2 linked regions of the Rhodovastum atsumiense genome follow. The main gene of each other region encodes a partner of the protein of the gene in region 2 in a complex. Links are inferred from orthologs where the notes say so. Each region holds a gene or a part of one and is shown on either strand. Other genes may lie near its edges. The genes, in order: dnaG and NBY65_RS13885.

Region 1 (13,017 bases), 3.2 Mb from region 2 along the record:
GGAAGGTCAGCGGGCTCTCGCACAGCCCGCCGATCATCATGTCGCGGCCGGCCTCGATGCGCTTGGCGATGGCGATCTCGCCCTCGCGGGACAGCAGCTCGACGCTGCCCATCTCGCGCAGGTACATGCGGACCGGGTCGTCGGTGCGGCCGAGGCTTTCCTCGTCGACGTTGCCGGCCTGCTCCTCGTCGCCGCCCTCGTCGGCTTCCTTGATCTTGGCCGCGGGCCCCTCGCCCTCCTCGGTCTCCTCGCCTTCGACGACCTGGATGCCCATCTCGTTGAGATTGGCCATCACGTCCTCGATCTGCTCGGAGCTGTTCTGCTCGGGCGGCAGCACGGCGTTGAGCTCGTCGAAGGTGATGTAGCCGCGCTCCTTGCCGCGTGCGATCAGCCGCTTCACCGCGGCCGACTGGACGTCGAGCAGGGTGGTGTCCGCATCCGGGTCGGTCGTGGCGGCATCGGTCTGCACGGCGGGCTTCGTGGCCATCGATCAGCGAACTCCAAAGAGGGGGCCAAAGAGCGGGCAGGCGTGCGGAACCGTGTGAGGCCCGTGCGGCAGGCTGCGCCTCATCGGTCGGTCTCCAGTCCCTGTTCGCCCCGGTTGAGGGCTTCCTGGGCGGCGCGCAGCGAAATCAGCCGACGCTGCGTCGCGGCGTCCATCCGGACGGCGAAATCGCGCTGCGCCAGCGCGACTTCCTCGTCCAGACGGCTGCGATGCATCAGTCCGAAGATGTGCCACCAGCCTGCCTCGGCTTCTGCCGGCATGGCGCGGGGCGAGGCGCATTCCGGCAAGGGGATGGGCAATGCCGAAAGGGCCTGCGCAGCTTCCGCCGCCAGTCCAACCGCGGTGAGGTGGGTCATCAGCTCCGCGGAGTCAAGATGTTCGGAGCCAACGAACCATTCCAGCATGGCTGACCGGAGTCTGGCGAGGGATTCCGGCAACACCAGGCTGCCGAAACGCTCCTCGACCTCCTGCAGCAGCACCGGATGGCGCAGCAGGATGGCGACCAGGATGCGGGCCTGCTCGGCGGCAATGGCATCGGCGCCGGGCGGGGCGGGTGGAGGCGCCGTCACCGCCGGCCGCGAGTCGCCACCCCCGATTCGGCCCGGACGGCCTCCGACCGACCGCGCGCCATCGCCGCGCGCCCCCGGGCGCCCCCCGGGGCGGCCGCCCCGATAGCGCTCGCGGAAACGGGCACGGAACGCGGCGCGGTACTCCCAGCCGAGGGCACGGTCAGGAATCTGGTCGGCCACTTCCTCCAGCCGCCGGCTGAAGGCGGCGCGCTGCTCGGGCGTGGCGTCGCCGAGGCTCTCGCGCAGCAGGTCGAACAGCGCCTCCGACAGCGGCCGGGCGGCATCGAGCACGGCCTGGAACGCCGCCACCCCGTCGGGCCGGCGCACCAGCGTGTCCGGATCCTCGGGCGGCGGCAGGGTGGCGAGCTTCAGGCTGCGCTCGGCGGTCAGATGCGGCAAAGCCAGCTCCGCCGCCCGGCCGGCCGCACGGGCGCCGGCGGCGTCGCCGTCGAAACAGAGCACCGGCACCGGCGAGAGCCGCCACAGCTCGGCGAGTTGCTCTTCCGTCAGCGCGGTGCCGAGCGGCGCCACCGCGCCGCCGAACCCGGCCTGGTGCAGGGCGATCACGTCCATGTAGCCCTCGACCGCCACCACGCTGGCGCCGCCATGCGCCGCCTCGCGGGCGAGGTCGAGGCCGAACAGGGTGCGCCGCTTGGCGAACACCGCCGTTTCCGGGCCGTTGACGTATTTCGGCTGGCCGTCGCCGAGGATGCGGCCACCGAAGCTGATGGTCCGGCCGCGGCGGTCGCGGATCGGGAACATCACCCGGTTGAAGAACATGTCGGCGGCGGGGCGGCCGGACTCGGCGGGCTTCATCAGCCCGGCCTCGATCAACTGGGCCGGCTCGATGCCCTCGCGGGCCAGTTCGGCGGCGAGCGCCCCCCGCCCCTCGCCCGCCCAGCCCAGGCCGAAGCCGCGGATGGTCGCGTCAGTGAGCCCGCGGTTGCGCAGGTAAGCAAGCGCGCGCGCCCCTTCCGGCAGGAACAGGCGGCGCTGGAAGGCCTGGGTGGCGGCCTCCAGCACCGCATACAGGTCAAGGCGCCGCCGCTCGGCCGCGGCCACGGCGGGGGACGGCTTCGGCACCTCCAGCCCGGCCTCGGCGGCGAGCTGCTCCACCGCCTCGGTGAAGGAGACGCCCTGGCTGCGCATGACGAAGCTGATGGCATCGCCATGCTCGCCGCAGCCGAAGCAGTGATAGTGGTCGTCGTAGACGTAGAAGCTCGGCGTCTTCTCGCCGTGGAACGGGCAGCACCCCTTCCATTGCCGGCCGGCGCGCGCCAGCTTCACCCGCCGGCCGATCACCGCCGGCAGCGGCGTGCGCGCGCGCAGCTCGTCGAGGAAGGCCGGGGGAAGCGCCATGCCGGGGCCTCAGGCCAGGGCGGCGGGGGAAGCGGCGGTCAGCCGCCGAGCTTCGCCTTCACCACCGGCCCGACCCGGGCCATGTCGAGCGCCGCGCCGTGTTTGGCCTTCAGCGCCCCCATCACCTTGCCCATGTCCTTGATCGAGCCGGCCCCGGTCTCGGTGATGGCCGCCGCCACCGCGGCGGCGAGCTCCGCCTCATCCATCTGCTTCGGCAGGAAGGTCTCGATCAGCGCGATCTCCGCTTCTTCCTTGGCGGCCAGCTCCGGGCGGTTGCCCTGGCGGTACAGCTCCACGCTCTCACGCCGCGACTTCGCCATGCCGCGCAGCATCGCCAGGATCTCGTCGTCGGAGACGTGCTCGATGCCTTTCGGCCGGGCGGCGATGTCGACGTCCTTCAGCTTCGCGAGGATCATGCGCAGGGTGGAGACGCGCGGCGCATCCCCTGCCCGCATGGCCGTCTTCAGTTGCTCGGTGAATTGCTCGCGCAGGGCCATCGGTGCCTCCGGTAACAGCATCCCTCCTATATAGCGTTCGGACTCCGGCCCGAACCCCCATGGGAAGGAACTTCCCACCCATGGCATGGGCGCATTGCTTTGGGAAGAAATTTCCCATATTTTGCCCCTATGGCGAATGTGGACGAGATCATCGCGCTGCTGGGTGGCGCGGCGGCGGCGGCGCGGCGCCTTGGCGTCGGCACCGAGGCCGTGCGCAAATGGCGCCAGGCGCGGGCCGTCCCCGCCCGGCACTGGCCGACGCTGATCCAGGCCACCGGCCTGCCGCTGGAAGCGATGCCCGGCGCCCCATCCCGCCCCGACCCGATCCCCGTGCAGGGTAGCAAGATGACCGATCCGACCGATGCGCCGCAGGGCGCCACCGCTGCCCTCGTGCTGGCCGATGGCGCCGTGTTCTGGGGGCGCGGCTTCGGCGCCCCCACCGCGACCGCCCCGGTGGGCGAGGTCTGCTTCAACACCGGCATGACCGGCTACCAGGAAACCCTGACCGATCCGTCCTATGCCGGGCAGATCATCACCTTCACCTTCCCCCATATCGGCAATGTCGGCATCAACCAGGAAGACATCGAGGCGACCACCATCGCCGCGCGCGGCCTGGTCGTGAAGCAGGACGTCACCGAGCCCTCGAACTGGCGCGCCGCCGGCCACCTGGATGCCTGGCTGCGGGCGCAGGGCGTGAGCGGCATCGGCGGCGTCGACACCCGCGCGCTGACCAGCCGCATCCGCGACGGCGGCGCGCCGAGCGGGCTGATCAGCTTCCCCGCCGATGGCCGCTTCGACATCCCCGCCCTGGTCGCACAGGCGCGGGCCTGGCCGGGACTCGCCGGCATGGATCTGGCGAAGCAGGTTTCCTGCACGCAGGGCTATTCCTGGGACGAGACGGAATGGGCCTGGCCCACCGGCTTCGGCCGCCAGGAAGCGCCGCGATACCACGTGGTCGCGGTGGATTTCGGCGCCAAGCGCAACATCCTGCGCTGCCTCGCCGCCGCCGGCTGCCGCGTGACCGTGGTGCCGGCCACCGCCACCGCCGAGGACATCCTGCGCCATGACCCGGACGGCGTGTTCCTCTCCAACGGCCCCGGCGACCCGGCGGCGACCGGCGAATACGCGGTGCCGGCGATCCGCGGCGTGCTCGCCTCCGGCAAGCCGCTGTTCGGCATCTGCCTCGGCCACCAGCTGCTCGGGCTCGCGCTGGGGGCGAAGACCTACAAGATGGAACGCGGCCATCGCGGTGCCAACCAGCCGGTCAAGGACCTGACCACCGGCCGGGTGGAGATCACCAGCCAGAACCACGGCTTCGCGGTGGACGAGAAGACCCTGCCCGCCGGCGTGCGCGTCACCCATGTCTCGCTGTTCGACGGCAGCAACGAAGGCCTGGCCTGCGACGACCGCCCCGCCTTCAGCGTGCAGTACCACCCCGAAGCCAGCCCCGGCCCGACCGACAGCCATTACCTGTTCCACCGCTTCGTCGAGCTGATCGAGCGCCAGCGGGCCTGACGTGGCCGATCCCCTGGACGTCCTGTTGCGGGTGGGCTTCCACCATGCGGTGACCGCCGCCAACGCCGACGAGGCGCGGCAACGCGTCCAGGCGCTGGCAGGGGGATCCCTGGACACTGCCGCCTTCCATGACGCGGTCGCCGCCGCCGTTGCCGCCGACCTGATCCGCGACCCGATCCGCCTGCCCCCCGGCGGCCTGCAATGCCATTGGCGCCTCGAGCTCACGCCCGCCGGCGTGCAGCGCGCCCGCGCCCTCTCCGGAGCCTGAGATGCCCAAGCGCACCGACATCCACTCCATCCTGATCATCGGCGCCGGCCCGATCGTCATCGGCCAGGCCTGCGAGTTCGACTATTCGGGCGCGCAGGCCTGCAAGGCACTGAAGGCCGAGGGCTACCGCACCATCCTGGTCAACTCCAACCCGGCCACGATCATGACCGATCCGGGGCTGGCGGACGCGACCTATGTCGAGCCGATCACCCCCGAATTCGTCGAGCGCATCATCGCCCGCGAGCGCCCCGACGCGGTGCTGCCGACCATGGGCGGGCAGACCGCGCTGAACACGGCGATGAAGCTCGCCGCCAGCGGCGTGCTGGAGAAATACGGCGTCGAGCTGATCGGCGCGAAGGCCGACGTGATCGACCGCGCCGAGGACCGGCTGAAGTTCCGCGACGCCATGGCCGAGATCGGCATCGAGAGCCCGCGCAGCGCCATCGCCCATTCGATGGAGGAAGCGCGCGCGGCGCTGGCGCAGGTCGGCCTGCCCGCCGTCATCCGCCCGAGCTTCACCCTCGGCGGCACCGGCGGCGGCATCGCCTATAACCGCGAGGAATTCGAGCGCATCGTCACCGGCGGCCTCGACGCCTCCCCCACCAAGGAAGTGCTGATCGAGGAATCGGTGCTCGGCTGGAAGGAATACGAGATGGAGGTGGTCCGCGACCGCGCGGACAACTGCATCATCGTCTGCTCCATCGAGAACGTCGATCCGATGGGCATCCACACCGGCGACTCGGTCACGGTGGCACCGGCGCTGACGCTGACCGACAAGGAATATCAGCGCATGCGCGATGCCTCGATCGCCTGCCTGCGCAAGATCGGCGTCGACACCGGCGGATCGAACGTGCAGTTCGCGGTCAACCCGGCCGACGGACGCATGGTGGTGATCGAGATGAACCCGCGGGTGTCGCGCTCCTCGGCGCTGGCGTCCAAGGCCACCGGCTTCCCGATCGCCAAGGTCGCGGCGCGGCTTGCCGTCGGCTACACGCTCGACGAACTCACCAACGACATCACCCGCACCACGCCGGCGAGCTTCGAGCCCACCATCGACTACGTCGTGGTCAAGATCCCCCGTTTCACCTTCGAGAAATTCCCCGGCACGCCGCCGATGCTGACCACCAGCATGAAGTCGGTCGGCGAGGCGATGGCGATCGGGCGCAGCTTCGCCGAGGCGCTGCAGAAGGGGCTGCGCAGCATGGAGACCGGGTTCTCCGGCCTCGATCCGATCGAGCCGCCCGGCGATGGCGGCGCCGACGCCTTCCGCGCGGCGTTGTCCCAGCCCAAGCCCGACCGGCTGCTGATGGCCGCCCAGGCGCTGCGCGCCGGGCTCTCGGTCGAGGAAATCCACAGCACCTGCAAGTTCGACCCGTGGTTCCTGCGCGAGCTGGAACGGATCGTGCAGGCCGAGCGCGCGGTTGCTGCCCAGGGCCTGCCGCAGGAAGCGGGCGCGCTGCGGCGGCTGAAGGCGCTGGGTTTCTCCGACCGGCAACTGGCGCAGCTGGCCGGCGTCACCGAGCCGGAGGTCGCCGCCCTGCGGGATAAGCTGGGTGTGCACGCTGTCTACAAGCGTATCGACACCTGCGCCGCCGAATTCGGTTCGGCCACGCCGTACATGTACTCGACCTTCGAGGGCGGCTTCGGCACCCCGGTCTGCGAGGCCGATCCCTCCGCGCGCGAGAAGGTGATCATCCTGGGCGGCGGCCCGAACCGCATCGGCCAGGGCATCGAGTTCGACTATTGCTGCGTGCACGCGGCCTATGCGCTGAAGGAAGCCGGGTTCGAGACCATCATGGTCAACTGCAACCCGGAAACCGTCTCCACCGACTACGACACCTCCGACCGCCTTTATTTCGAGCCGCTGACCGCCGAGGACGTGATCGCGCTGGTGCGCCGCGAGCAATCCAGCGGCAAGGTGCTCGGCTGCATCGTCCAGTACGGCGGGCAGACGCCGCTGAAGCTGTCGCAGTCGCTGGCCAAGGCCGGCATCCCGATCCTCGGCACCAGCGCCGACGCCATCGACATCGCCGAGGACCGCGAGCGCTTCCAGCATCTGCTGCAGCGGCTCGGGCTGCGCCAGCCGGAGAACGGCACCGCCCGCTCGACCGGGGAAGCCGAGGCGATCGCCGAGCGCATCGGCTATCCGGTGGTGATCCGCCCGAGCTACGTGCTCGGCGGCCGTGCCATGGAGATCGTGCACGACCAGAAGGGCCTGCACCGCTACATGCGCGAGGCGGTGCGCGTCTCCGGCGACAACCCGGTGCTGATCGATCGTTACCTCAACGACGCGATCGAAGTGGACGTGGACTGCATCGCCGATGGCGAGACGGTCTATGTCGCCGGGGTGATGGAGCACATCGAGGAAGCCGGCATCCATTCCGGCGACTCCGCCTGCGCCCTGCCGCCCTACACGCTGAGCCCGGCCGCGGTGACCGAGCTGAAGGCCGAGACCGAGGCAATGGCGAAGGCGCTCGGCGTGGTCGGCCTGATGAACGTGCAATACGCGATCAAGGACAACGAGATCTTCGTGTTGGAGGTGAACCCGCGTGCCTCCCGCACCGTGCCCTTCGTCGCCAAGGCCACCGGCGTGCCGGTCGCCAAGATCGGCGCGCGGGTGATGGCCGGGGCACGGCTGTCGGAATTCCGCCTCGACCCGCAGGCGGTGGCGCCGCACGTGGCGGTGAAGGAAGCGGTGTTCCCGTTCAACCGCTTCCCCAATGTCGACACCATCCTTGGCCCGGAGATGAAATCGACCGGCGAGGTGATGGGACTGGATTCCAGCTTCGAGCGCGCCTTCGCCAAGAGCCAGCTCGGCGCCGGGGTGCGGCTGCCCGATCACGGCACCGTGTTCCTTTCGGTGCGCGACGCGGACAAGGCCGGGGCGGTCGCGGTGGCGCGGCGGCTGGTGGAGATGGGCTTCTCCATCATGGCCACGCGCGGCACCGCCAGCCGGCTGCGCGAGGCCGGCATCGCCGTCTCGCCCGTCAACAAGGTGCTGGAAGGCCGGCCGCATTGCGTGGACGCGATTCGCTCCGGCGATATCCAGATGGTGATCAACACCGCCTCGGGCGCGCAGTCGGTAACCGACAGTTTCGAGATCCGCCGCAGCGCCCTCACCCACGGTGTACCGCACTACACCACCATCGCCGGCGCCCGGGCCGCGGCCCATGCCATCGCGGCGCTGCGCAGCGGGGCACTTGAAGTTGCCCCGCTCCAGGCCTATTTTCGCGGATCGTTCTGAGCCCCGGCGCGGCTCGGCTTCGCGGATCCCCCTGTGCGCAAGCATGGGGGGTTTGCGTGAACCGGGCCGCGGCGGTCGCGTTTTGGGCTGCCACCGCACCTGACCGGCCGCGACGATCCGATACCATGCCGTGACGACATCCCCACCCTGGATTTTTCGAGGTTTCCCGACGTGCAGAAGTTCCCGATGACCGCCCCTGGCCTGCAGCGGTTGGAGGAAGAGCTCAAGACGCTGAAATCCATCGAACGTCCGGCGGTCATCCGGGCCATCGCCGAGGCGCGGACGCATGGCGACCTCAGCGAGAACGCGGAGTACCACGCGGCGCGGGAGCGGCAGAGCTTCATCGAGGGCCGCATCGCCGAGCTCGAGGAGATCGTCTCCTCGGCCGAGGTGATCGACCCCTCCTCCCTCTCCGGCGACCAGGTGAAGTTCGGCGCCCATGTGAAGCTGGTCGACGAAGAAACCGATAAGGAAGCCACCTACCAGATCGTCGGCGTCCACGAGGCCGACATCAAGGCGGCGCGCCTGTCGATCTCCTCGCCGCTCGCCAAGGCGCTGATCGGCAAGAAGGTCGGCGACACCATTTCGGTTCCCGCCCCGGGGGGCGACCGCAGCTACGAGATCCTGTCCGTCCAGTATCGCTGATCCCGTGATCACCCTCGCGGACGTCCGCGCGGCCGCCGAGCGCATCGCCGGCCGCGTCCTGCACACGCCGTCCGTGCCGTGCGACGTGATCTCCCGCGCCTGCGGCGCGGAAGTCACGCTCAAGCTGGACAATCTCCAGGCGACCGGCGCCTTCAAGGAACGCGGCGCCGCCAACCGCCTCGCGTTGCTGACCGAAACCGAGCGGCGCGCCGGCGTGATCGCCATGTCGGCCGGCAACCACGCCCAGGCCGTGGCCCGCCACGCCCAGTTGCTCGGCATCACCGCCGTCATCGTGATGCCCAAGCACACCCCGCTGACCAAGGTCTCGCGCACCGCCGCCTGGGGGGCGCGCGTGGTGCTGCACGGCGATACCCTCGCCGAGGCCGCCGCCCATGCCCAGGCCCTGTCCGAACAGGAAGGCCTGGTCTTCATCCATCCCTACGACGACGCCGGGGTGATGGCCGGCCAGGGCACGATGGCGCTGGAAATCCTCGCCGACTCGCCGGAGATCGACACGCTGGTGGTGCCGATCGGCGGCGGCGGATTGATCGCCGGCTGCGCCGTCGCCGCCTGCGGCCTGCGCCCCGGCATCGAGGTGATCGGCGTCGAGGTCGCCGCCTACGCCGCCATGGCCCAGCGACTCGCCGGCCAGCCGGTGTCCGTGGGCGGGACCACCATCGCCGAGGGCATCGCCGTACGCGATATCGGCCTCGGCCCGCTTTCGGTGATCCGGGCCCATGTCGCCGACGTGGTGGTGGTGCCGGAACGCGCCGTCGAGGAAGCCATCGCCCTGCTCGGCGAAGGCGCGAAAATCGTGGCCGAAGGCGCGGGCGCCAGCGGTATCGCCGCCCTGCTGGCCTTCCCGGACCGGTTCAAGGGCCGCCGCGTCGGCGTGCCGATCACCGGCGGCAATATCGACCCGCGCATCTTCGCCAACGTGCTGCTGCGCAACCTGCTGCGCGACGGCAGGCTGGTGCGGCTGGTACTGGAAATCCCGGACCGCCCGGGCGTGCTGGCCGATATCTCCGGACGCATCGGCGGGGCGGGCGGCAACATCATCGATGTCTCGCACCATCGGCTGTTCGCGTCACCATCCGTGCAGGCGGCGCAGCTCGAGGTGATGTTCGAGACCCGCGACGCCGAGCACAGCGCCGAAATCGTGCACGCATTGGAACAGATCTACACGCTTCGGCGCGTCTGATCGGCAAAAGGCAAGGCAAGGGCTTCGCCCTTGACCCACCAAGGGCCACAAGGCCCTTGGATCCCATTCTTGCTGCGCGGCACAGCAAGCCTAGCCGAGCACCTCCCGTAGCTTGCGCGCGAGCGCCTCGACGGTGAACGGCTTCGGCAGGAGGCTGATGCCGATGTCGCGCAGGCCCTGGTGGCTGATGGCATTGCGGGCATAGCCCGTCATGAACAGGACCCGCAGCCCGGGGCCACGCTCGCGCGCCTGCTCGGCCAGTTGCCGGCCATTGATCCCGGGTAGCCCGATATCAGTCAGCAGCAGCGCGATTTCCGGATTTGCCGCCAGCACCTCCAGGGCCTGCGCCCCGTTCGGCGCCTCCAGCACCCGATAGCCGAGATGGCGCAGCGCATTGGTGACATAGTCGCGGACGCTGTCGTGGTCCTCGACCACCAGCACGGTCTCGTTGCCCCGGGGGATCTCGGCATAGGAGATCTCCGGGACAGCTTCGCAGGCGGTGTCATCCAGGTGCCGCGGCAGATAGAGCTTCACCGTCGTTCCGTGGCCGAGCTCGCTGTACAGCGAGACATGGCCACCGGATTGCTTGATGAAGCCGAACACCTGGCTCAGCCCGAGCCCGGTGCCACGGCCTTCCGGCTTGGTGGTGAAGAAGGGATCGAAGGCACGCTGCATGACCTCCTCGCTCATGCCGGTGCCGCTGTCGCTCACCGCCACCATGACGTACTGGCCGGGCTTCATCTCCGGGCGCACCGCCGCATAGGCGTCGTCGAGGAAGACATTGCCGGTCTCCAGGGTCAGCGTCCCCCCATCCGGCATGGCGTCACGGGCATTCACCGCCAGGTTCAGGATGGCGTTCTCCAGCTGGTTCGCATCCACGCAGCTCCGCCACAGCCCCGCGGCGAGCACCGTCTGGATCGAAACCTTCTCGCCGAGCGTCCGCGCCAGCAGCTCCGACATGCCCTTGAGCAGCTTGTTGGCGTCGATGACCTGCGGGGTCAGGGCCTGCTTGCGGGAGAAGGCCAGCAACTGATGCGTCAGCCGGGCGGCACGCTGCGCCGCGTCGCGGATCGCCGACAGGATCTGGCCGGCCTCCTGGCCGATCTGCGCGCCGATGCGCCGCTCCAGCAGGCTCGCGCCGCCGAGGATGGCGGTGAGCAGGTTGTTGAAGTCGTGCGCCACGCCGCCGGCCAGATGGCCGATGGTCTCCATCTTCTGCGCCTGCGCCAGCGTCGCGCGGGTCTGCTCCAGCGCCTCTTCCATCTGCCGCCGGCGGGTGATGTCCCGCGTCACCTTGGCATAGCCGACGAGGCGCCCGGCCTCGTCGCGCAACGGATTCATGACGACGCTGGCCCAGAACCGGCTGCCGTCCTTGCGAACCCGCCAGCCCTCGCCTTCGAAGCGGCCCTCGCGCTGCACCGTCTCCAGCGTCTGCACCGGAACGCCCGCCTCGCGATCCTCGGGCGTGTAGAACACCGAGAAATGCCGGCCGAGGATTTCTTCCGCCCGGTAGCCCTTGATCCGCCCGGCGCCGGTGTTCCAGGTGCTGACGCAGCCGCCGGCGTCCAGGCGGAAGATGGCATGGTCCGTGACGCCGTCGAGCAACACGCGGAAGCTTTCCTCCGTCTGGCGCAACTGCTGCAGCGCCTGGTTGCGCTCGGCCTCCCGGATGGTGAGCTGGTCGGAGACGCGGCGGAATTCCGCCGGGGTGGGATAGGCCGCGGCCCGCATGACCAGCGGCCACAGCATGATGGCCGTCACCACCGAGATACCGGCGCAGGCCGCCTTCACCACCCCCTGCACGCCGTAAAGCGGATACCAGAGCGTGAGGATCTCGATGAAATGGGTGGCGCCACAGGCCAGGATGAAGGCGGCGAACATCCAGAAGATCCGGCCGAAGGCCAGGTCCTGCCGCCGGCTGACGAAGGCGGCCAGCGCCAGGGGAATGGCGAAATAGGAAATTCCGATCGCCGCGTCGGACGCGGCGTGCAGCCAGATCAGCCCGGGCTGCCAGGCAAGGCAGAAGCCGTGCGGCGGCAGTCCCTGCATGCCGAGGACGTCGAGAAGGGAGCCCATGCACCTTCCTCCAGGCTTTCCTGCCCATCGTTGCGGCCTTTGCCGTCGGCCGGACCAGCGACGGGCGCCAATACCATCGCGCACCCGCACAGAAAGCCCGACCACGGCAAGCGTTCACGGCCGTAACGCACGCCCGCCGGCAAATGCGCCGCTGGGCAGCAGCAAACCGTGGATGGTGTCTCCCTTGCAATCTCCCTTGCAATGGGTGAAGAGGCGTGCAGGCCAGTGTCAGGCGATGCCCAACTGTTTCAGCACGGGCAGTTGGCGCTCCGTGAACATGCCGAAGCGAAAGCGCAGCGCGGCGAGGTTCTCCTCGGAGCTTTCCAGGGATTTGCCGTCCTGGACCAGGCGCTGCCCCTGCTGGCTGAGGATGTCCCAGGCGAAGCCCGGCGGATCCGCCTGCCCGCTGCGCGTGCCGAGCAGGAACAACTGGGCGATCCGGTCCACCATGATGCCGCCCCCGGTCACGGGCGAGGCCAGGAACTGGAGCTGGTCGGCGAAGCGGGCCCGCTGCAGCACCGCCTCGTTGAAGGGCGTTGTCCGCTCCGACCGTGCCGCCTCGCCCGCTTCGTCGCGCGCCGGCTGCAGGTGACCGCCGCCGACCAGGACCAGCACCGCCTGCTGCAGGCGCGGCCAGCCCAGCCTGGCGATGGTCGCGTCCTCGAGCAGTTGCCGCAGGGTGCGAGGCCCTTCCGCCAGGGCATCGAGCACCGGCAGGTAGGTCTCCGGCTGCAGGGTGGCCTGTCCGGCCGATCCGGTCACGGTGAGCTGCACGTCCTGGCGCGGCGTCGACAGCGCGACACGCTGCTCCAGCCAGATTTCCCTGGCCTCCTGGGCGAACAGCCCCACCGAGCCGCGGGCGAACACGTCGCGCCGGAACTGCTGGTTGACCATGAAGTCACGCACCGTCTCGCGCAGCGTCGGTTCGCTGATCTCGGCCAGCACCCGCAGTTGCTCGGGGCTCAGGTTGATCGCATCGATATGCTCGAGCAGAGCGGCGGAGCCGATGAAGTCGAGCTTGGCCTCGCCGAGTTCGGCGGCGACCTCGGCGTGGTAGAACAGCGTCCAGGCATCGTTCAGGTATTCATGGGCGAGATAGGCCCGGTTCTGGGCCTTGATCCGGTCGAAGCGGTCCCTG
Region 2 (16,464 bases):
GGACAGCAGGGAGAGTTGGCGGGTGTCGTTGTCGATCTGGTCGTGCAGGGCGATCGGGTAGTTGCCGCTGAAGCAGGCGTCGCAGTAATGCGGGCGGGCGGGATCGCGGCCGGCATGGCCGAGGGCGCGGTACAGCCCGTCCTGGGAGATGAAGGCGAGGCTGTCGGCGCCGATCAGCTCGGCCATCTCCTCGACCGTGTGCTGGGCGGCGAGCAGCTTGCCGCGCTCGGGCGTGTCGATGCCGTAGAAGCAGGAATGCGTGGTCGGCGGCGAGGAGATGCGCATGTGCACCTCGGCCGCGCCGGCGTGGCGGACCATTTCGACGATCTTGCGGCTGGTGGTGCCGCGGACGATCGAATCGTCGACCAGGATCACCCGCCGCCCTTCCAGCATCGCGCGGTTGGCGGAATGCTTCAGCTTCACACCAAGGTGGCGGATGGAATCGGTCGGCTCGATGAAGGTGCGGCCGACATAGTGGTTGCGGATGATGCCCAACTCGAAGGGCGTGCCGCTTTCCTTGGCGTAGCCCATGGCGGCCGGCACGCCGGAATCCGGCACCGGCACGATCACGTCGGCGGGGACATGGCTTTCGCGGGCCAGTTCCATGCCGATGCGCTTGCGCACCTCGTAGACCGGCAGGCCCTCGACGATGGAATCGGGGCGGGCGAAGTAGATGTACTCGAACACACAGAACCGCGCCGGCTGCCGGCCGAACGGCTTGATGCTGTGCACCCCGGCGTCGTTGATGACGACGATCTCGCCCGGCTCGATGTCGCGCACGAAGCTGGCGCCGACGATGTCCAGCGCGCAGGTCTCGCTCGCCAGCACCCAGGAGCCGTTGCTTTCGATGCGCCCGAGGATCAGCGGGCGCACGCCCAGCGGGTCGCGCACCCCCATCAGCGCCTCGTTGGAGAGCGCTACCAGCGAATAGGCGCCGACCACCTGCTTCAGCGCGTCGATCAGCCGGTCCACCACGGTGGAATAGAGGCTGATGGCGATGAGGTGGATGAACACCTCGCTGTCGGTGGTGGACTGGAACAGGCAGCCGCGCCGCACCAGCGCGCGGCGCAGCGCCCCGGCATTGGTCAGGTTGCCATTATGTGCGACCGCGAAGCCGCCGAACTCGAAATCGGCGTAGAGCGGCTGGACGTTGCGCAGCACGGTGTCGCCGGTGGTGGCGTAGCGGTTGTGCCCGACCGCGCGCGCGCCGGCGAGCGATCCGATCACCCGGGCGTCGCCGAAATTGTCGCCGACCAGGCCGAGGCCGCGATGGGTGTGGAAACGCTGGCCGTCATAGCTGACGATGCCGGTGGCTTCCTGGCCGCGATGCTGCAGCGCGTGCAGGCCGAGGGCGGCGACGGCGGCGGCGTCGGGATGGTTCCAGACGCCGATGACACCGCATTCCTCGTGCAGCTTGTCGTCCGCGCCCCGGTCATCCGGTCGCGGGGCAGGTCGCTGGTGCATCGGCGAGTCTCCTTCTGCCGTCACGGGCGGGCGGTGGCCCGGCCCTGGGCAGGTACATGCAAGAGGTCGGCGGCCCGGGTCTCGCGCCCGGGAGGGGGCTTGGGCACGGCAGGGCGGTAGCGGGGCGGCAGCTGCTCGGCGAGCCAGGTGGCGCCTTCGTAGGCATAGGGCAGGGTGCGCGCCTGCAGCACCGGCTCCGGCCAGCGCTCAGGCGCCACCAGGAAGCCGGCGGCGATATAGGCGACGACGACCAGGGCGGCGCCGCGGACGATGCCGAAGACCACGCCGAGGCTGCGGTCGACCCCGCCCAGCGCGGAACCGCGCACCACCCCGCCGATCAGCCCGGCCACGACCGAGAGCAGGATCAGCGAGACCACGAACACGGCCACGTAGGCGATCGGGGCGGAGAGGTCGCCATTGCCCATCCAGGCGCGCACCCGCGGCTCAAAGTCCGGGGCGCCCCACAGGGCGGCGGCGGCCGCGGCCACCCAGGCGCCGATGCCCAGCACCTCGCGCACGAAACCGCGCAGGAACGCCAGCATCGCCGAGACGGCGATGACGGCGAGCACCACGATATCGACCCAATTCACCGCGCGTGTTCCGGCATTTGCGTGGGGATATATCGTCGCTGCCCCATCCGATGCCAGCCCATCATGGCGATGAGTCGCCTGATCGTCCTGCAAACCTGCCCACCAGGTCGCCGAGGTGGCCGATCTCCTGCAGCGCCAGCCCTTCCGGGGCGGCGAGCGGGCGGTTGCCGCGGGCCACCCGGCGGGGCAGGCAGGCGCACCCGAAGCCCAGTTTCTGCGCTTCCTTGAGCCGGGATTCGGCCTGGGCGACCTGGCGGATCTCGCCGGACAGGCCGACCTCGCCGAAGAAGACCATCGCCGGGTCGGTCGGCTGGTCGGCGGCGGCGGAAACCACCGCGGCGGCGACGGCCAGGTCGGCGGCGGGCTCGGCGATGCGCAACCCGCCGGCGATGTTGAGATAGACGTCCGATGCATTCAGCCGCAGGCCGCAGCGGGTTTCCAGCACCGCCAGCAGCATGGCCAGCCGCCCGGAATCCCAGCCGACCACCGAGCGCCGCGGCGAGCCGCCGGCATTGGGGGCGAGCAGGCACTGCACCTCGACCAGCACCGGCCGCGTGCCTTCCAGCCCGGCGAAGACGGCGCTGCCGGAGACGTTGCCCCGGCGCTCGGCCAGGAACAGCGCCGAGGGGTTGGGCACCTCGGCCAGCCCGGTCTCGGTCATCTCGAACACGCCGATCTCGTCGGTGGCGCCGAAGCGGTTCTTCACCCCGCGCAGGATGCGGAACTGGTGGCCGCGGTCGCCCTCGAAATAAAGGACGGCATCGACCATGTGCTCCAGCACCCGCGGGCCGGCGATGGCGCCTTCCTTGGTGACGTGGCCGACCAGGGCGACGGCGAAGCGGTTGGTCTTGGCCAGCCGGATCAGCTCGAAGGCGGCGGCGCGGACCTGGGAGACGGTGCCGGGCGCGCTGTCGATGCTGTCGAGCCACATGGTCTGGATCGAGTCGATCACCACCAGGGCGGCGTCCTTCGCATCCTCCAGGCTGGCGGCGATGTCGCGCAGGTTGATGGCGGCGGCCAGTTCCATCTTCGCCTCGGCGAGGCCCAGGCGGCGGGCGCGCAGCCGGACCTGCTCGACGGATTCCTCGCCGGAGACGTACAGCACCCGCCGCCCCAGGCCGGTGAGGGCGGCGGCGGCCTGCAGCAGCAGGGTGGACTTGCCGATGCCGGGGTCGCCGCCCAGCAGCACCGCCGAGCCCGGCACCAGCCCGCCGCCGAGCACGCGGTCGAGCTCGGCGATGCCGGTGGGGGCGCGCGGCGGTGGGGCGGCGGTGCCGGCGAGGTCGACGAAGGCGATCTTGCGCGCGGCCGAGCGGGGCTTCTGCAGGCCGCCGGGGCCGGAGTCCGGGGTGTCCTCGACGATGGTGTTCCACTCGCCGCAGGTTTCGCAGCGGCCGTTCCATTTGGGGGTGACGGCCCCGCAATTGGTGCAGACGAAACGGCTTGCGGGCTTGGCCATGGCTCAGGTCCAGGATGAGGTGTCGCGCGGCAGGCGCCCGAGCGGATCCCTGCGCACGGTATGCGTCAGCCGCGTGACAGGTTCAAGCCGGGGAGGTCCCAGGGGCGCTGACGCGCCTGGTGTGAGGAGAATGGCATCCGGCCCGTGGATCGATGGGATCACGCGCCATTCCTACGCTGCCCACGCCCGGCGCAGCACTTGCAGCGGCCGGCCGTCGATCGTGGCGAGGCCGCCGCCGATCAGCGCCATACCCAGGAAGTGCCGCGGTTCGAGCCGTTCGCCCAGCATCAGGGCGCCGAGCAGGATGGCGCTGACCGGGACCAGCAGGGTCACCAGCACCACGTTGGTCGCGCCCGCCACGGCAAGGATACGGAAATAAAGGATATAGGCCAGCGCCGTACAGGCCAGGGCGAGGCCGGTCAGGGCAGCGAGCGTCGCCGTCCCCGGCAGCGGCAACTCCCATGGCCGATCCAGCAGCAGGGCACAGGGCAGCAGGATCAGCGTGGAGGCGGTCACCTGTCCGGCCGCGGTCGCCAAAGGCGGCACGCCCAGGCGGCGAAAGCGCCGCCCGTATACTCCGCCGAAGGCATAGGAGAGGGCGGCTGTGAGACAGGCCGCCTGGGCGAGCAGATTGGTCCTGAAGTCTCCGCCCGGATCGGCGGCGAGCATCACGGCCACGCCCAGCAGGCCGGCCATCACCCCCCCCATCTTGCCGGGCGTGAGCCGCTCGTCGGTGGTCAGCAGATGGGCGACGATAACGGTGAAGAGCGGCGTCGTCGCGTTCAGGATGGCGGCGAGGCCGCTGGCGATATGGTGTTGGCCCCAGACCAGCAGGACGAAGGGGATGGCATTGTTCAGCAGCCCCATCGTCAGGAAGGCGGTCCAGAGTCCCGGCACGGCGGGCAGGCGGATCCGCCGCACCGCCAGCACCCCCCAGAGCGCCAGCGCCGCCAGGGCGACGCGCAGGACGACGATGGTGAGCGAGGGCAGCTCGCGCACCGCGACGCCGACGAAGAAGAACGACCCGCCCCAGATCACCGACAGGGCGAGCAGCATGATCCATTCGGTGGTGCCCATCCGGGGCGCTGGCATCTGCATCGGGGCTTCCTGCTGGTGCGATCGCGTCAGTTGACGCGACCGCCGGCGCGCGGGCCATCCGCTGCTTGCGCCGACACTCCCGGTCCCGTTGCTACCGCCGCAGCTCCATCTGGATCGGACCCTCGCGGCGACCGTGGGTGAACTGGTCGACGATCTCGTTGCCGGTTTCCATCAGCTCCGTCGCCGCGCCCTGCCAGATCAGCCGCCCCTTGTGCAGCATGGCGGCGCGGTCGCCGATGCGGCGGGCGCTGGCCATGTCGTGGGTGATCGCCACCGCCGTGCTGCCGAGCCGCTTCACGCAGTCGACGATCAGCCCGTCGATCACCGCCCCCATGATCGGGTCGAGCCCGGTGGTCGGCTCGTCGAAGAACAGGATGTCGGGCCGGGCGGCGATGGCGCGGGCGAGCGCCACCCGCTTCTGCATGCCGCCCGACAGCTCGGCTGGCCACAGCTCGCCCACGCTGGCGGCGAGGCCGACCTGGGCCAGCACCTCCTCGGCGCGGGCGCGGGCCTCGTGGCGCGACACCCGCCGTTGCGCGAGCAGGCCGAAGGCGACGTTCTCCCAGACCGGCAGGCTGTCGAACAGGGCGCCGTTCTGGAACAGCATGCCGATGCGGGCGCGCAGCTTTTCGGCCTCGTGCCGGTCCAGGCGCAGCACGTCCTGGCCGTCGATCTCGATCACCCCGGCATCGGGCGTGATCAGGCCGAGGATGCATTTCAGCAGCACCGACTTGCCGGTGCCGGAACCGCCGATCACCACCATCGAGGTCTGCGGCATGATGTCGAGGTCGATGCCGTCCAGCACCACCTTGTCGCCGAACGCCTTGCGTACGCCGCGCAGGCGGATCTTGGGGACCGCTGCTGTGTCGCCTTTCATCGTGTCCCGCGCGTTCTGCGCCATCTTGCCCTGCACGTCCTGCATCGTCGTGTCCCGCGGGTTCCCCGTCATCGGGCGAAGAACAATTCGGTGATCACGTAGTCGAAGGCGAGGATCAGCACGGAGGCGGAAACCACGGCGTTGGTGGTGGCAGCGCCCACGCCCTGCGCGCCGCCGCGACTGGTATAGCCGTGGTAGCAGCCCATCAACGCCACCAGGAAGCCGAACACCGCGGCCTTGACCAGGCCGGAGACCACGTCGTCGGTGCGCACGAAATTGACGGTGTTGGCGAGATAGACGTCCGGATTGAAGCCGAGCTTGACGGTGGCGATGATGTAGCCGCCCAGCACGCCCAGCAGGTCGGCGACCAGCACCAGCAGCGGCAGCGCGACCAGCCCGCCGAGCAGCCGCGGCGCCACCAGGTATTTCATGGGATTGGTGGACAGCGTGCTGAGCGCATCGATCTGGTCGGTGACGCGCATGGTGCCGAGCTCGGCGGCCATGGCGGCGCCGACCCGCCCGGCCACCATCAGCCCGGCCAGCACCGGCCCCAGCTCGCGCGTGATCGAGAGCACGACCAGATTGGCGATGGCGCTCTCGGCATTGAAGCGAGAGAGCCCGGTCGAGGATTGCAGCGCCAGCACCATGCCGGTGAAGATCGCCGTCAGCGCCACCACCGGCAGGCTGTAATAGCCGATGTCGAGGAAGGAACGCAGGAACAGCCGCCCGTAGAACGGCGGGCGGACGATGTGCGACAGGCCATCCAGCGCGAACATGGAAATCCGGCCGGTCACCGTGAAGGTGGTCAGCACGGCGCGGCCGAGCCTGGCCAGCGCATCCAGCAACGCGGTCACGCCGGCACGATCCGGGCAATACGCGGGCCGAGTCCGGTCAGGATCTCGTAGGCGTTGGTGCCGGCGGCATCGGCAATGTCGTCCGGCGTGATGGTGGGGCCCATGAGTTCCAGCCAGTCGCCGGGCACCACGGGCGGGGCGTCCGTCACATCGCAGGTGGTCAGGTCCATGGAAACACGGCCTACCAGCGGTACGGGGGTGCCGTCAAAGCCCCCCCCGGTCAGCAGGGCGCGGGTGCGGCCCGAGGCCGGGCGCGGCCAGCCATCCGCATAGCCGATGCCAAGCGTGGCGATGCGGCTGGGGCGGGGCGCACGCCAGGTGGCATTGTAGCCGACGCTCTCGCCGGCCGCGATGTCGCGGACCTGCAGCACACGGGCCCGCAGGCGCAACGGCACCCGCATCGGGTTCGGCCGTCCCGGGGTGGGGTTGATGCCATAGAGCGCCGCCCCCGGACGGGCGAGGTCGGAGGCGAATCCGGCGCCAAGGAAGATGCCGGAGGAATTGGCGAAGCTGCGGGGGGCGGGGGGCAGGACGGCGCAGGCGGCTGCGAAGCGCCGGCGCTGTTCCGCGTTGGCGGGGTCGTCGGGCAGCTCGGCGGCGACCAGATGCGTCATGACGTAGCGGATCGAAAGCCCCGCGAGCCGTTCGGGCGCATCGGCCAGGGCGGCGAGCCCGGCGGCATCGAGTCCAAGGCGGTTCATGCCGGTATCGACGTGCAGCAGCACCGGCAGTTTCCGCCCCTCGGCGCGGGCGAGCGCGGTCCAGCGCTCGATCTCCCCGAGCCCGCCGAGCACCGGCACGATGTCATGCGCGAGATAAGCGTGCTCTGTGCCGGGCACCGGGCCGTTGAGCGGGGCGATCAGGGCGCCGGGCAGGCGCGGGCGCAGGGCGATCGCCTCGGCCAGATGGGCGGTGAAGAAATGTCGGCAGCCAGCCGCATACAGGCGTGGGGCGACGGCGGCGGCACCGAGGCCATAGGCGTCGGCCTTGACCACGCCAGCGACATCACCGCCCGGATGGCGGCGGCGCAGCTCCTGCCAGTTGGCGGCGATGACATCGAGGTCGAGTTCCAGCACCGCGGTCGCGGCGTCGGGGGCGGTGGCGGGGAAGCTGTCCCGGTCCACCAGAGGCGTCTCCGTCACGGATTCCGGCATCCTTGCTGGCGCGGCGGCGTCGTGTCCGACCCCATGCCGGACGCGGCGCGCCTGCGCGGTTCCAGGCCAGAGCACATGACCATATCAGAACGTGCCGGATGGTGCGAAAGCCGGGCGCCCGCGGATCCCGGTGCCGTCACTCGCCATCGTGGTGCAGGTCGAGATCGGCGAAGCGGGTGAATTCGCCTTCGAAATAAAGGTCGATCTTGCCGGTGGCGCCGTGGCGGTTCTTCTCGATCAGCAGCTCGGCGCGGTTATGCACGTTCTCCATGTCGCGCTGCCATTTCTCGACGGCGCCATGGAACTTTTCCTCGTTCTCGAACGCGAGTTGCTTGGGCGCGCGTTGTTGCAGGTAGTATTCGTCACGATAGACGAACATTACCACGTCGGCGTCCTGCTCGATCGAGCCGGATTCGCGCAGGTCCGACAGCAGCGGACGCTTGTCCTCGCGGCTTTCCACCGAGCGCGACAACTGCGAAAGCGCAATCACCGGGACGGCGAGCTCCTTGGCGATCGCCTTCAGCCCCATGGTGATCTGGCTGATTTCCAGCACGCGGTTTTCCGGCCGCGATCCGGCGGCGGGACGCATGAGCTGCAGGTAGTCGACCACGATCAGCGACAGGCCCTTGGTGCGGGCCAGCCGGCGGCAGCGCGTGCGCATGGCCGAGAGCGTGATCGCCGGCGTGTCGTCGATGTGCAGCGGCAACGAACCGATCTCGCGCGAGACCTGGACGAAGCGGTCGAAATCCTTCTGGCCGATATCACCGCGGCGGATGCGCTCGCCGGAAATCCGCGACTCTTCCGAAAGCAGGCGGGTGGCGAGCTGCTCGGCGCTCATTTCCAGGGAGAAAATGGCGACCGAGCCTTTCGTGGGTGTCTCTGGCCCGGCGGCCCGCGCCTCTGCCTGCAAGGCGCGGGCGGCGCCGAAGGCGATCTTGGTGGCGAGCGCCGTCTTGCCCATGCCCGGGCGCCCGGCGAGGATCATCAGGTCGGAGGGATGCAGCCCGCCGGTCTTCTTGTCGAGATCGCGCAGCCCGCTGGAAAGGCCGGAGACGCCGCCGGAACGGTGGAAGGCCCGCTCGGCGTTCTGGATCGCCTCGGTCAGCGCGTGCTCGAAGGTGACGAAGCCGCCCTGGGAGGTGCCGCGCTCGGCGAGGTTGAACAGCTCCTGCTCGGCCACCTCGATCTGGCCGGAGCCGTCGAGTTCCGGCGTGGCGCCGAAGGCGTTGTTGACGACGGCCTCGCCGATGTCGATGAGCTGCCGGCGCAGCCAGGCGTCGTAAATCGCACGGCCGTACTCGCCGGCGTTGATGATGCCGACCATCGCGCCGAGCAACTGCGCGAGATAGGCGGTGCCGCCGACCTCGCCGAGAATGCCGGAATGCTCGAACTCGGCCTTCAGCGTCACCGCGTCGGCGAGCTGGTTGGCCTCGATGCGGCGGGCGATGGCGGAATAGATGCGGCCATGCACCGGATTGGCGAAATGATCGGCCTGCAGGAATTCGCTGACCCGCTCATACGCCTTGTTGTTGGCCAGCAGCGCGCCAAGCAGTGCCTGCTCCGCCTGGATATTGGCCGGGGGAAGGCGCTGCGAGAGGCCAAACAGCGGGGGCGGCGAATCAACTGTGTTCATGCGGGGGGCGCCTGGGAAGCCCCCAGCATAACGCCCGGGACCGCGTCCAGACAGGGGCGCAAGGCCTGTGGATAAGGTGGATCAGGGGGATGGAATCGTCGTTAGGGCGGGCTGTGGCAGAGTCGCCTCAGGGGAAATGCGGGGCCGCCCGGCCCTTGCATGCCATCGCAACGCTGGCAGCGGGCGCGGGCGGAGTCGGTAAAATCGTTTCGATATCAACGCATCGAAAGATCGTAATAATATCGGAGCGTTTCGCGAGCCCTTCGCGGCCTCACGCCGAGACGCGCGGCGCCATCACCCGTTCCGCCTCGAACATGTAATCGCGCGTGAGCGGCAGGGCGCCCTGGTCGCGGGTGATCTGGATCTGGAACACCATCTGGCCATGCCGGCGGAAGGCCAGCTCGGCACCGGCGAGATAGAATTCGAACATGCGGCAGAACCGTTCGTCGTACAGCGCGGCGATGGTGTCGCGGTTGGCGGCGAAGCGGCGGCGCCAGTGGCGCAGCGTTTCGGCGTAGTGCAGCCGCAGGATCTCGATGTCCGTGACGACCAGCCCGGCCTTCTCGATCGCCGGCAGCACCTCCGACAGGGCGGGGATATAGCCGCCCGGGAAGATGTACCGGGCGATCCAGGGATTGGTGCGCCCCGGTCCGTCCGGACGGCCGATCGCATGCAGCAACGCGACCCCGTCAGGGGCGAGGCAGCGGCGGATCGCCTCGAAATACTGACGGTAATGCACCACGCCGACATGCTCGAACATGCCGACCGAAACGATACGGTCGAAGCGCCGTGTCATCGCCCGGTAGTCGCACAGCTCGAAGCCGACACGCTCCTGCAGCCCCTCGGCGCTCGCGCGCGCCCGCGCCTCGGCGAGTTGCTCGGAGGAAAGGGTGATGCCGGTCACGCGGGCGCCGTAGTCGCGCGCGAGCGTCAGCGCCATGCCGCCCCAGCCTGACCCGATGTCGAGCACGGACAGGTCCGGGCGGTCGAGTTTCAGCTTGGCGGCGATGTGGTGCTTCTTGGCGATCTGCGCCTGCTCCAGCGTCTCGGTGCCGGTGCGGAAATAGGCGCAGGAATATTGGCGGTCGCGATCGAGGAAGAGGCTGTAGAGCCGTCCGTTCAGGTCATAGTGGCGGGCGATGTTGCGTCGCGCCCGTGCGGCCGGGTTGAACTGGCGGATCCAGCGGGTGACGCGGCCGAGGAATTCCTGCAGCGCAAGCAGCCGATGCGGTGCCGCGCCCGCGGAATAGTTGGACATCAGCACGTCGAGGACGTCGTAGATCGTGCCGTCCACCGGCGCGATCCGCCCATCCATATAGGCTTCGCCAATTGTGATGTCGGGCTGCAGCAGCAATCCGGCGAGCAGGCGCGTGTCCCGCAGCGCGAGACCGGCGGTCGGGCCTTCGCCCGTGCCATGGGATGAAACCTGGCCGTCGGGCCAGTGGATGGTCAGGCGGCCGCTGACCACAAATCGCCGGAAGATCCTGTCGAGGGCGGCACGCATGGTTTCCCCTCCCGCCTGGATGTCGGTCGGGCGAGGAAATGGTTATCCAACTTGACAGGTTTCAAGTACGCACCGCTTCACGAAGCGAATCGGGACAGCGGTGGGATAGCCGTCGCCCCTCTCCCGCGCGGCGGGAGAGGGGCGGGGCGATTACGCTTCGGCGGCCGGCTGTTGCTCGAGCAGGGCGGCCTCGTCGTAGACGGGCTCCTCCTCGGGCTCCTCGGTGGCGATGCTCTCGCCGCGGGCCTGCTTCTCGGCTTCCTCGGGGCTGCGGGCCACGTTCGCGGTGACGGTGATCACCACTTCCGGGTGCAGCACCACGCGCACCTTCGCCAGCCCGAGCGACTTGATCGGGTGCTCGAGCACCACCTGCGAGCGGGTGATCGACAGCCCCGCGGCGGTGGCTGCCTCGGCGATGTCGCGCGAGCTGACCGAGCCGTACAGGCCGCCGGATTCGCCGGCCTGGCGGATGACGACGACGGACAGGCCGCCGACCCGCTCGGCCACGCGCTCGGCTTCCTCGCGGCGCTTGAGGTTCTGCGCCTCAAGCTGGGCGCGCTGCTGTTCGAAGCGCGCGAGGTTGTCCTTGCTGGCGCGGATCGCCTTCTTCTGCGGCAGCAGGAAGTTGCGGGCGAAGCCGGGCTTCACCTTCACCACCTCGCCCATCTGCCCGAGCTTGTCGACGCGCTGGAGCAGGATGACTTCCACGGATGCCATGGCGCGACCCTCCTCAGCTCACGACGTAGGGCAGCAGGGCGAGGAAGCGGGCGCGCTTGATCGCGTTGGCCAGCTCGCGCTGCTTCTTGGCCGAAACCGCGGTGATGCGGCTCGGCACGATCTTGCCGCGCTCGGAGAGGAAGCGGGAGAGCAGGCGCACGTCCTTGTAGTCGATCTTCGGCGCGTTCGGGCCGGAGAACGGGCAGGACTTGCGGCGGCGGTAGAACGGACGGCGCGCGCCGACGGCGGCGCGACGGGCGGCGGGATTGATTTCGGTGCTGTCGGACATCGTGGCTTACTCCTCGACCGCGCCGCGGAAATCTTCGCGCTCGGCGCGCGGGGCGACTTCCTCGCGGGCGCGGAACTCCTCGCGGTCGTCATAGCCACGCTTGCGGCCGGAATCGAAGCGGCCGGCCGGCTTGGGCCCGCGGAAGCCACGCTCGCGGTCGTCGGACTTGCGCGAGAGAATGGCGCTCTGGCCTTCCTCGATCGCATCGACGCGGATGGTCATGTAGCGCAGCACGTCCTCGTTGAGGCTGAGCTGGCGCTCCATCTCCAGGATCGAAGCGGGGGCCGCGTCCAGGCCGAGCAGCATGTAGTGGCCCTTCCGGTTCTTCTTGATCCGGTAGGCCAGGCTGCGCAGGCCCCAGTACTCGCGCTTCTTGACGGAAGCGGAGGGACGGGGTTCCTCGCCCTCGGCGGCCGGGGCAATGCCACGGTCGGTGTCGAGCTGAATGCCGATCGCGTCGGCGATGGCCTCGACCTGCTGCTGCGTGACATCGTTCCGTGCGATGAACACGGTCTCGTAAAGCGGCATGGGCTCTCCCTCTGGCTTGTCTCTGCCCCGGACCGCTGGATCGAGGTCCCGCGCCACCATGGCACGCGGGCATAGCCGGGAGAGGCCGTCTCTACCCGGCAGGGAAGGCGCGGGCTTATACACGCGTGCCCGCCGGATGCAAGGACGATCACGGGCCGGCAGGCCGTAGGGCGGATAAGCGCAGCGCAATCCGCCATTGCAACGGATCAGCGAAGCGCAATCCGCCGTGCCAACGTTCCGCTGATCATCATTACAGCCCGAAGATGGCCGGCCACCACGCGAGGCCGGTGGCCAGGCTGCCGAGGATGCCGGGCAGCAGCGGCAGCCAGCGCCGGCCCGCCGCCACGCCCTGGCGGACCAGCACGCGGTCGGCCAGCCAGACGCTCCAGGCGAAGCCCAGCAGGAACAGGATGCCCTTGGTGATATGCACTCCCTCAATGCCGAAGGCGGTGCGGCGCAGCGGCTCGAACAGCTCGGCGCCGAGGCCGATCACCAGCGAGATCAGCGCGATCGGGGCGTACTGGTAGCCCAGTTCGGCGAAACGGGCGGCGAAGCTGCCGCGCGCGCCCACCTGCCGTGCCAGCACCGCGGCGGCCGCCGTGGTCGCCGCCAGCACCACCGTCAGCGCGATCATGCAGCCGATCATGAAGCCGTTGATCATCAGGAAATCGAGCCACATGAACGTCTCCCCGCGGTCGGGGTGGACGCTCATCAGCCAGGACGGGCCGATCGCGGTGATCCAGGCCCAGCCATGCTCGATTGCCCATTCGCCGAAGGCCTGCCGCGCGTCCTGGTAGGCGGGCAGCACCAGCCACAGGAAGCCGCCGAGCGCCACGCCGGTGTCGAGGAACAGGAACCACACCTCGGTCGGGTTGGGGTGGTGGTCGCGGATCGCCTCGATTTCCTCGCCCGGCCGGCGCAGCCGCAGCGACACCCCGCCGCGCGCGTCGGGGTTGACGCAGCGGAAGCAACTGATGCAGTGGCGCGATTCCGCCTTGTGCGGCAGGTCGATCATGGTCGGGCAGACGCCCTTTTCCGTGTACGCCTCCGGCCCGGGCAGGCGGGTCTTCGGGGCGAACTCCACGGCGCCGAGCCGGGCATAGAGACCGAGCACCCGGCCGATCGGGCACATGTGGCGGCACCAGGCGCGCTTGCGCCGGCCATAGAGGAACCCGATCACGATCGCCATCAGCATGGTGCCGCCGAAGATCTCGGCGGCTGCCTCGGGATGGTCGCGCACGCCGGTGGTCTGGCCGAGCAGGGTGATGACGATGAAGCTGACCAGCGGGGTGCCTTCCCAGCGCAGCCAGGCCGGGATCGGCCGGCGCAGGCCGACGCCGTTGGCCCATTCCGCCGCCGCGCCCATCGGGCAGAGCACGCCGCACCAGGCGCGCCCGGCGAAGATGACGGACAGGAACACCAGCGGGAACCACAGCCCCCACAGGGCATAGGAGGCGCCGACCCGCAGATTGTTCCAGGGGGTGGCGTCGCCGGGCGGGTCGGGCAGCAGCAGCGGCCCGCCGATCACCAGCAGGAACACCACGAACATCCCGGCATGCACCCAGGAGAGCTGCCGGCGATGCGTGACGAAGAACCGTTCCAGCAGCGCGGCGAGGCGGGCGATCCGTCCCGGGGAGGCGCCGGGCGGGGCGCAGGGGGAGCCGTGGGCGGGACATGTTTCGGCCAGGACGGCGGCAGGACCAACCACGACGGGGCTCCCGGGGCTGCAAGTGGGTCTGCAAGTGCGAGTCAGTCGCGATATTAAGAGGCGCCGGTCGATGCGGCGTCGATCGTTGCGCAGGGCTGGTCCGCGCGCCCGGCGCATGCCGTCTGCCGGGTCCCCGGTGTCGCCGGCAATTGACAGGGGCACGGGGCGAAGCTACGCCGCGCGCCCAATTGCCCCCCGCTTCTCATTTCGGGATTTTTCCGCATGCCGGTGCACGCCTTCATCTTCCCGGGCCAGGGCAGCCAGGCCGTGGGCATGGGGCGGGACCTCGCCGCCGCCTTCGCCGCCGCCCGCGAGGTCTTCGAAGAGGTCGACGAGACCCTGAAGCAGAAGCTGTCGAAGCTGATGTTCGAGGGACCGGCCGAGGAACTTACCCTCACCGAGAACACCCAGCCGGCGCTGATGGCGCATTCGCTGGCGGTGCTGCGCGTGCTGGAGCGCGAGGGCGGGCTGAAGCTGGCCGACAAGGCGGTGCTGGTCGCCGGCCACTCGCTCGGCGAGTACAGCGCGCTGGCCGCCGCCGGGGCCTTCACCCCCGCGCGGGCGGCCGCCCTGCTGCGGCTGCGCGGCCAGGCCATGCAGAAGGCGGTGCCGCCCGGCGAGGGCGCCATGGCCGCGCTGCTCGGCGCCGAGATGGAACTCGCCCGCGCGGTCTGCGCCGAGGCGGCGGAAGGCCCGGACGGCACGCAGGTGGTCTCGCCCGCCAATGACAACGGCGGCGGGCAGGTGGTGATCTCCGGCCACAAGGCCGCGGTCGACCGCGCCATCGAGGTGGCCAAGGCGAAGGGCGTGAAGCGGGCCATGCTGCTGCCGGTCTCCGCCCCGTTCCACTGCGCGTTGATGGCGCCGGCGGCGGATGCGATGGCCGAGGCGCTGGAGAAATCCCCGCCGGGCGCGCCCCTGGTGCCGGTGGTGGCCAATGTCACCGCCGCCAAGGTGACCGACCCGGCCGAGATTTCCCGGCTGCTGGTGCAGCAGGTGACCGCGACGGTGCGCTGGCGCGAATGCGTGAACGCGATGATCGAACTCGGCGTTACCAGCTTCGTCGAACTGGGCGCGGGCAAGGTGCTGTCCGGCCTGGTGCGGCGGATCGCCCCGGACGCGGCGACCGCCTCGGTCGGCACGCCGGCCGAGATCGAGCAGATCCTGAAGACTCTCTGAGACAAGGAAACAGCCATGTTCCGGCTGGACGGCAAGACCGCCCTGGTCACCGGTGCTTCCGGCGGCATCGGCGCCGCCATCGCCCGCACGCTGCACGCGCAGGGCGCGGTGGTGGCGCTGTCGGGCACGCGGCGCGAGGCGCTCGACGCCCTGGCGGCGGAGCTGGACGCGGTCTCCCCGGGCCGGGCGCATGTCTGCCCCGCCGATCTGCGCGACCCGGCCGCGGCCGATGCGCTGGTGGCGGCGGCCGAGGCGGCCGGCGGGCCGCTCTGGGCGCTGGTGAACAATGCCGGCTTCACCCGCGACATGCTCGCCCTGCGCATGAAGGACGAGGACTGGCAGGCGGTGCTGGACGTCGACCTGAGCGCGCCGTTCCGGCTGGCGCGGGCGGCGATGAAGGGCATGCTGAAGCGGCGCGCCGGGCGGATCGTCTCGATCTCGTCCATCGTCGGCCACACCGGCAATCCCGGCCAGGCCAACTACGCCGCCGCCAAGGCGGGGCTGGCCGGCATGAGCAAGGCGCTGGCCCAGGAAGTGGCCTCGCGCGGCATCACCGTGAACGTGGTGGCGCCGGGCTTCATCGCCACGCCGATGACCGACGACTTGTCGGACGCGCAGCGCGTCAAGCTGGCTGAGAGGATTCCGCTGGGCCGGCTCGGCCAGCCGGCGGACGTTGCGGCGGCGGTGCTGTATCTCGCCAGCGACGAGGCAGGGTGGGTCACTGGTACCACACTGCACGTCAATGGTGGCATGGCGATGGTCTGATTCGCCGGCTTTGGGCAGGTTGGACCCGTGCCGATGGTTGGCGATTGCGACTAAACCATGCTAAGCGCCGCGCGCCCTCGTCCGGGGCGGTGTACGCGGCGCAGTTCAGGTCTGTCCCGTGGGCCGGGCTGGTCCATCACAAACGGGACCAGGAAGGCGGGCGGACCGGGCGAGTGACGTTTAGACCAAGAACGGGCAGGCAGGAGCCAAAATTCCGATGAGCGAAATCGCCGATAAGGTGAAGAAGATCGTCGTCGAGCATCTCGGCGTCGAGGAAAGCAAGGTCACCCCCGAGGCGTCGTTCATCGACGACCTGGGCGCGGACAGCCTGGACACGGTCGAGCTGGTCATGGCCTTCGAAGAGGCCTTCGGCGTCGAGATCCCCGAGGACGCCGCCGAGAAGATCAGCACCGTGAAGGATGCGATCGAGTACATCGAGAAGCAGAAGGCGGCCTGAGCCGGAACACGGCAAAAGGGAAACGGCAAGGATGGCACCGATGCGGCGCGTTGTGGTGACGGGCATGGGCATCGCCTGCCCCCTGGGATTAGGGGTCGGGCATGTCTGGAAACGCCTGATCGAGGGCGAGTCAGGCATCAGCGCCATCCAGTCCTTCGACGTGAAGGACCTGCCGGCCAAGATCGCCG

Evidence for each region.
Region 1: the proteins of NBY65_RS13885 (region 2) and dnaG are in contact, whole or in part, in a crystal structure (PDB 2R6A), measured with the Geobacillus stearothermophilus proteins. The link is inferred for Rhodovastum atsumiense from one-to-one orthologs. Residues at the interface, in WP_033016901.1 of Geobacillus stearothermophilus: Ser13, Glu15, Ala16, Gln18, Glu91, Leu92, Asp94, Ala95, Val96, Pro97, Thr98, Ala99, Ala100, Asn101, Tyr104, Tyr105, Ile108; in WP_049624496.1 of Geobacillus stearothermophilus: Lys456, Leu457, Leu458, Pro459, Ala460, Asn463, Ala464, Leu467, Leu535, Leu536, Ile537, Ala538, Gln544, Glu545, Asp548, Tyr549, His552.

Annotation. Positions count from the first base shown.
Region 1 is NZ_OW485601.1:6,306,978-6,319,994, forward strand. The notes cover bases 1-2,983. They hold dnaG (DNA primase), read right to left. Parts: upstream 2,434-2,983; coding sequence 568-2,433; downstream 1-567. Other genes in these bases: rpoD (RNA polymerase sigma factor RpoD), read right to left, coding at 1-487; NBY65_RS28405 (GatB/YqeY domain-containing protein), read right to left, coding at 2,472-2,930. In the rest of the region: carA (glutamine-hydrolyzing carbamoyl-phosphate synthase small subunit), read left to right, coding at 3,060-4,445; NBY65_RS28415 (hypothetical protein), read left to right, coding at 4,447-4,713; carB (carbamoyl-phosphate synthase large subunit), read left to right, coding at 4,715-7,957; transcription elongation factor GreA, read left to right, coding at 8,129-8,602; NBY65_RS28430 (threonine ammonia-lyase), read left to right, coding at 8,607-9,803; NBY65_RS28435 (PAS domain-containing sensor histidine kinase), read right to left, coding at 9,894-11,879; NBY65_RS28440 (class I SAM-dependent methyltransferase), read right to left, coding at 12,108-13,017. UniProt on the Escherichia coli protein: RNA polymerase that catalyzes the synthesis of short RNA molecules used as primers for DNA polymerase during DNA replication.
Region 2 is NZ_OW485601.1:3,063,427-3,079,890, forward strand. Bases 6,882-9,727 are described here. They hold NBY65_RS13885 (replicative DNA helicase), read right to left. Parts: upstream 9,130-9,727; coding sequence 7,633-9,129; downstream 6,882-7,632. Other genes in these bases: alr (alanine racemase), read right to left, coding at 6,882-7,484; NBY65_RS13890 (SAM-dependent methyltransferase), read right to left, coding at 9,401-9,727. Also shown: purF (amidophosphoribosyltransferase), read right to left, coding at 1-1,464; NBY65_RS13855 (CvpA family protein), read right to left, coding at 1,485-2,054; DNA repair protein RadA, read right to left, coding at 2,116-3,513; NBY65_RS13865 (DMT family transporter), read right to left, coding at 3,685-4,611; NBY65_RS13870 (ABC transporter ATP-binding protein), read right to left, coding at 4,703-5,488; NBY65_RS13875 (MlaE family ABC transporter permease), read right to left, coding at 5,557-6,342; more of alr, read right to left, coding at 6,339-6,881; more of NBY65_RS13890, read right to left, coding at 9,728-10,633; rplI (50S ribosomal protein L9), read right to left, coding at 10,784-11,350; rpsR (30S ribosomal protein S18), read right to left, coding at 11,364-11,639; rpsF (30S ribosomal protein S6), read right to left, coding at 11,646-12,167; NBY65_RS13910 (4Fe-4S binding protein), read right to left, coding at 12,418-13,875; fabD (ACP S-malonyltransferase), read left to right, coding at 14,098-15,054; fabG (3-oxoacyl-[acyl-carrier-protein] reductase), read left to right, coding at 15,070-15,819; NBY65_RS13925 (acyl carrier protein), read left to right, coding at 16,037-16,276; fabF (beta-ketoacyl-ACP synthase II), read left to right, coding at 16,317-16,464. UniProt on the Escherichia coli protein: The main replicative DNA helicase, it participates in initiation and elongation during chromosome replication. Travels ahead of the DNA replisome, separating dsDNA into templates for DNA synthesis.